2 regions of the Pasteurella multocida genome follow, and region 2 is predicted to be linked to the other one. Evidence: riboswitches for the same ligand, from Rfam matches in the RefSeq annotation. Region 2 holds a riboswitch; the other holds the start of a gene.
The links. Region 2 has a riboswitch for thiamine pyrophosphate ahead of thiB (thiamine ABC transporter substrate binding subunit). Riboswitches for the same ligand answer to the same signal wherever they lie in the genome.

Region 1: it holds a riboswitch for thiamine pyrophosphate, as region 2 does, so the genes downstream of both, CKV69_RS09170 (ABC transporter ATP-binding protein) here and thiB (thiamine ABC transporter substrate binding subunit) in region 2, are expected to answer to the same signal.

What each region holds. Positions count from the first base shown of each region.
Region 1 is NZ_LT906458.1:1,975,123-1,978,543, reverse strand. Features, by position in the region: gene CKV69_RS09175 (DNA recombination protein RmuC) at 1-1,039, shown strand, start outside; TPP riboswitch at 1,127-1,230, shown strand; gene CKV69_RS09170 (ABC transporter ATP-binding protein) at 1,311-2,039, shown strand; gene CKV69_RS09165 (ABC transporter permease) at 2,029-2,781, shown strand; gene tenA (thiaminase II) at 2,854-3,421, shown strand, end outside.
Region 2 is NZ_LT906458.1:364,606-368,026, reverse strand. Features, by position in the region: gene thiP (thiamine/thiamine pyrophosphate ABC transporter permease ThiP) at 1-1,007, opposite strand, end outside; gene thiB (thiamine ABC transporter substrate binding subunit) at 1,020-2,024, opposite strand; TPP riboswitch at 2,062-2,154, opposite strand; gene glnE (bifunctional [glutamate--ammonia ligase]-adenylyl-L-tyrosine phosphorylase/[glutamate--ammonia-ligase] adenylyltransferase) at 2,320-3,421, shown strand, end outside.

The DNA.
Region 1 (3,421 bases), 660 kb from region 2:
AGACGAAAAAAGCCGTAGCTTTAGCCAAAGCAATCAAACTGCGCTAGATAGCTTGCTTAAACCGTTCCGTGAACAAATCGAAGGGTTCCAAAAACGGGTCAATGAAATCCATTCTGAATCGGTGAAAGGCAATGCCGGCTTAGAGGCAGAAATCAAAAAAGTGTTAGAAATCGGCTTAAATATGTCGCAACAAGCAGATAACCTCACCTCTGCCTTAAAAGGTGAAAAGAAAACCTTAGGCAACTGGGGCGAGGTACAACTGGAACGTGCCTTGCAATTAGCGGGCTTGTTAGAAGGAGAACATTACAGCGCTCAAGCGCATTTCAAAGACGGCGAGGGGAAACACAATTACCCCGATTTTGTGCTGAATTTACCTGATAACAAACATTTAATCATCGATAGCAAAATGTCGCTTGTTGCTTATGAAAGTGCGGTCAATGCAGAAGATGATCTCAAACGCCAAAATAAATTGCGAGAACATATTAAAGCGATCAAGAACCATATTGATGACCTTTCACGCAAGGATTACAGCAATTTAATTGGCATGCGTAGCCCGAATTTTGTACTGATGTTTATTGCCGTCGAACCTGCCTACATTGAAGCCATGAAAATGGATCCAACGTTGTTTAATTACGGTTATGAGAAAAACGTCATTTTAGTATCCCACACGACCCTTATGCCAATTTTACGCACCGTGGCAAACTTGTGGCGAATTGAGCGAGGCAATGCCGAAGCGAAAGAGATCAGCGCGCGGGCGGGTGATATTTACAACCAAATCTGTGTCATTGCTGAACGCTTAGGCAAACTGGGCAACACCCTGTCCTCTGCGAGTAGCCATTACAACAGCACCGTGACAGCATTGGTTGGGCAGCAAGGTCTGGTCGGTAAAGTCGAACGTTTTAAAGATCTTTCTGCTAAAGCCAACAAAACCATGCCCAATGTCGAACTGCTACACCATGCCGTAGAATCAGAACGTTTAGACGTGATTAAAGCCGATACCCCAGAGGCACAACCACAGAAAGACAACACAGCACAATAAACAAGCAACATAGGATTAATTCCGTGACAAAGATCACAATTTTTTAACAAAATTCTTCTCTTTTTGACGAAAAAAGGTAGTCTTATTTCACTTTAGTCGGGGTGCTTTGTAACCAAATTGTACAAAGCTGAGATGATACCCGTGAACCTGATACAGCTAACACTGACGTAGGAAACTAATTATGCCAATAATCCGATCATATTTTTTCATTCTTCATTCCGATCTCATTTCATTTTTTCAACGCTAAGCGCTAACCTCTTGGTTTCTGCCCATGTCTGCCGTTGAGATCCGTGATTTACGCCTAAGCTATAATCAGCAACCTCTCTTTGCTGGTTTTAATTTCGTGTTACCTAAAGGGAAATGGACTACCCTATTAGGCGCATCAGGCATCGGAAAATCCACTTTAGTCCGTGCCATTGCTGGATTAGAAAATCACGCTATAACGGAAGGTGAAATTGTACTGTCACCCACACAACAGATTAGCTATATGGCGCAACAAGATGCGCTTTATCCTTGGTTATCCGTGCTTGACAATGTGCAATTGCATTTACACTTACAAGGAAAAAAGAATAAACAAAGTGAGGAAAAAGCCAAAGCCCTGCTCACCGCAGTCAAAATGGCAAATCACTGGCATAAATCTTGCTATCAGCTTTCTGGCGGTCAGCGTCAACGTGTCGCCTTAGCGCGCACGTTAATGCAAGACGCCAATACCATTTTAATGGATGAACCTTTTTCGGCATTGGACGCCGTCACCCGTATTCAATTACAAGATCTGGCTTGTGATCTACTCAAGCATAAAACGGTGTTGCTGATTACCCATGATCCGCAAGAAGCGATCCGTTTAAGCGACACGATTTATGTACTAAAAAACCAACCAGCTCGCTTGTCTGAGCCTATCGAACTTAGCAGTGCGCCGCCAAGACAACTTGGTCAACAGGATCTTTGGCTATTACAAGAACAATTATTAGCACAACTGATTGAGGGGCAACATGAAAATTAAGCCGCTTATCCATGTTGTGCTATTAAGCTTGATGTTGTTAGCGCTATGGCAAAGTGCGGTGTTTTTTTTCGACATTCCACGCTACATGTTGCCACCACCGAATGATGTGCTTGCGCAATTACACAATCGCTATGATTTATTGTGGCAACACAGCCAAATTACCTTACTTGAAATTGGTTTAGGCTTATTCCTTGGCTTGTCTTTGGGGCTTATCTCCGCACTGTTACTCAGCGCATCTGATTATTTATCTAAATTATTATTACCCCTGTTAGTCATTTCCCAAGCCATTCCAGTGTTCGCCATTGCGCCTTTGCTGGTGCTTTGGTTTGGCTATGGGTTAGCCTCTAAAATTGTGATGACGATTTTGATCATTTATTTCCCCGTGACAGCTGCCTGTTACGACGGCTTACGTAACACCTCGATGCAATGGTTGGAATTGGCAAAAACCATGCAGGTTTCAGCAAGCGCAATGTTATTTAAAGTGCGCCTTCCCGCCGCGCTACCTTCCTTTGCTTCTGGCTTACGTATTGCCGTTTCTGTGGCACCGATTGGCGCGATTGTCGGCGAATGGGTGGGGTCTTCACAAGGATTAGGGTATTTAATGTTACACGCTAACGCCAGAATGCAGGTGGATTTAATGTTCTCTGCCTTATTAATTTTGATGGTCATCAGCCTCGTCTTGTATTTCAGCGTGGATTATTTCCTCAGGAAGTGGCTACCTTGGGTGCAATACATTAAATAAAACACAGATCATGGCGATGCCAGATAAAGTGCGGTCAATTTGAAAAACGTTTTAGCAAGAAAAGGAAAAACCATGTCCACAACACAACAACTTATCAACAATTCAGGGCGCTATTGGCTGGATTATATCCACCACCCTTTTGTGCAACAGTTAGCCGATGGTACCTTGCCGAAAGCGTGTTTTCAGCACTATTTAAAACAAGATTATTTATTTTTATTTCAATATAACCGTGCTTTGTCCTTAGGGATTTACAAAGCAGACAACTTTGCACAAATGAAAGCCGCACAAGATGCCATTAGTGCTCTGTTACATGAAATTCAGCTACACATTCAATACTGTGAAAGCTGGGGTATTGATGAAAACACCTTATTTCGCACGGAAGAATCTGCCGCTTGTGTGGCTTACACCCGTTATGTCTTAGATGCGGGTATGACGGGCGGTTTAGCTGAACTTTATACCGCGCTAGCCCCTTGTGCGATTGGTTATGCCGTGATTGCAAAGCATATTGTAGAAAGTGGCAAAAGCCCAGCAAACAACCCTTACCAAGCATGGATTGATACCTATTCTGGCGAAGAATTCCAAAATGCAGCACAAAACGCAATCGCTACCTTAGATGCACTTTGTGCGGATCGCTCTGAAG
Region 2 (3,421 bases):
GAGTAACCTAATGCTTTCCATAATTGAGGTTGTAACCACAAGGTAAAAAACTGAGACGAAAGCAAAGCAGAAACTAGCGTATTGAGTAGCGGTAATAAGATAAATACTGTCGCACACACAATGATCATACGTTGCCATAATTTAACCCAATACGATTGGGGCGCAAACCAAGTAGGTTGACTGTGTAATGTCGTGGCGGGGGCTGGAGAAAAAAAGCTACTCAGCGTGAATAACAGAAAACAAAAAACAAATTGTAATAACGCAAATAAGCCGGCTTTCGGTACATCAAACTCAAATAAAATCGCTTGATAGATAGCCACTTCCAACGTGGTATATTTCGGTCCGCCACCTAAAGTGAGCACAATCGCAAAACTGGTAAAACACAGCATGAAAATCAAAGTAAATGCAGGTAACAATTGCTGGCGTAAATAGGGCCACTCAATCAGACGTATAAAATGCCAACCACGTAAATTGAGTTGTGCCGCGAGCTGACGTTGTTGCACCGGAATTGCTTGCAAACCTTGTAAAAACAGGCGACAAGCTAATGGGACATTAAAAAAAAGATGCGCCAGTAAAATACCTGTTAAGCCGTAAATATTAGGAGTCCAATCCCAAGCGAAAAACTGGCTTAACATCGCTAACCAGCCAGAAGCGCCATACACGCCTAATAAACCAAAAATCGCCACTAAGGCAGGTAACACAAAAGTCAGTGAAAATAATTTGAGGATCAGTTTCTTGCCCACAAACGGTTGATAAAAAAAGGCTCGTGCTACAATGCCACCAAAGAGGACCGCAAGTACCGCCGACAGAAAGGCTTGCCAAAAGCTAAAGATGATCACGTGTTGTAAATACTGATCACTCAACAACGCTGTCCAACTGCGCGCAAAAGGGAGCGAAAAAACCGCCCCTAAGGCGAACGCATAAAAAGCGCTCAGAAAAACAATCACCAACATCCCGCCAAGATAACTGGCGGGACGGTATGTGAATGCACGAAATCGCTTAAACATCAAGACAAACAATTATTGGGTTAGGGTCGTTTGCCAAACAGCAATCCATTTTTTGACTTGTTCGGCATTCACTTTTGAGGTATCGAGCACTTTCGTGTTCATTTGGGTGGCTCTAAGGGCATCAAAGTGCGGTTCAATATTGGTATTAATCACCGGTAACATCACATTATTCTTGACTAAATGCCCTTGTGCTTCTGGATGAAGTAAAAAGGCAAGGAAATGATCCGCACAGGCATTATCATGTTGTGCTACACGTGCAGCCGTTTCAATTTGTAATACGCCCCCTTCCTCGAATTCGGTGGCGAGATACTGATCTTTTTGTTCAAACACCATGTGATATAACGGAGAGGTGTTATAGCTCAAGACAACATCGGCTTCGCCTTTCAAAAACGCGCCATAAGTATCAGACCAACCTTTCCCCACAGTCACCGTATGTTTGGCTAATTTTTGCCAAGCTTGTGCCACTTCATTCTCGGTATAAACATGGTTCATCCAAATGAGTAAGCCACGTCCTACACTGCTGGTACGTGGATCTTGATAAATGACTTTTAAATCATCACGTTCTACCAATTCTTTTAAGCTTTTTGGTGGCTGTTGCACTTTGGTTTTGTCATAAATAAAGGCAAACTGCCCAAAATCATAAGGTAAAAAAGTGTGATTTTTCCACTCAACCGGTAGTGACAGCGGTGTTAAATCGACTTTATGTTGAACAAATAAGCCGCTTTTTTCTGCCTCCTCAAGGTTGTAGTTATCTAACCCTACAACCACATCCGCTTTTGTTTTTTTCCCTTCTAAACGTAAGCGATTAAACATGGTGCCAGAATCACCAAACGCAGTAAAATTCACTTGGCATTGTGGGAAGTGGGTTTCAAATGCTTTTTTTACTTTCGGACCTGCCCCCCATTCAGAAGTGAAGGAATCATAAGTATACACATTGACCGCTTGCGTTTGAGCAAAGACGGATAATGACAGTGTGGAAAGTGCGGTGAAAAAAAAGGAAGTTTTTAATCTAGACATTGTGTCCTCTCTTGTAATTACGCAAAAAAGTACACAGCAATATTGACTGCTAGTTTCCTACGTCAGTATTAACTGCATCAGGTTCACGGGTATCATCTCAGCTAACGCAATAGCACCCCGACTAAGAGTCCTAAGTCTATAATATTTTGTAAAAAAAGCACAATCTTATTTCTGTGCAAGCTCGAATTTCCAAAATAAAAGCACAAAACGGATAACAAACACTAAAAATCCTACACCGAAAAAACAGGTTTTATGCTAAAGTTTGTTCAGTTTCGATTTGTTATAAGGATCTCTTATGTCTTTCCCTTTAGCGCACGTTGATGTCACTCTCAATCAACTGGCAAAACAATTGATTGCACACTTTCCTGAACAATATCAAGATCAAATTTTTCAGCACATTGCAACGGATAAAGAAAAGCCAACGAGTAACATTGGGCAACTCCGCTATGCCATTGCCATGTCCGACTTTTTTGCAGAAACATTGCAAAAACAACCGCACTTTTTACACCAATGTTGGCAACAATGTCCTCACTTGCAAGATTGTGAGCAGTATGCAGAACGCTTAACCCCACTATTAGCGCAAGTAGAAAACGAAGAACAACTGTATAAAGTGTTAAGACAATTCCGTCATCGCGAAATGGCAAAACTGAGTTTCTGCCAAAGTTTAAATTTAGGCAGTGTAGAAGACATTTTTATTCGCTTATCACAATTAGCCGAAAGTGTGATCATTGGTGCAAGAGATTGGCTTTATCAGCGCGCCTGTGCAGAAATGGGGACGCCTGTAGATGAACAAGGCACACCACTACAACTTTATATTTTAGGCATGGGGAAATTGGGCGGTTTTGAGCTCAATTTTTCCTCAGATATTGATTTAATTTTTACTTATGCAAGCAACGGCGAAACTGTAGGTGCACGTCGCAGTATTGATAATGCAAAATTCTTTACTCGCCTAGGACAACGTTTGATCAACGCGCTGGATCAATATACGGGCGATGGATTTGTCTATCGTACCGACATGCGCTTACGTCCTTTTGGCGAGAACGGCGCGCTTGCCTTAAGCTTTGCTGCCATGGAATTATATTATCAAGAGCAAGGACGTGATTGGGAACGCTATGCGATGATCAAAGGTCGGATTTTAGGTGCCAATGCCCAAGATCCTCATGTCAACACCTTACAGCAACTCTTGCGCCCGTTTGTTTATCGGCGCTATATTGATTTCAGTGTGATTCAAGCCTTACGTGACATGAAGCACAAAATTGAACGAGAAGTCCGTCGTAGAGGGTTAGTGGATAACATTAAACTTGGCGCGGGTGGTATCCGTGAGATTGAATTTATTGTACAGGTTTTCCAACTGATTCGGGGCGGACGAGAAAGTACTCTGCAACAACCTGCCTTAT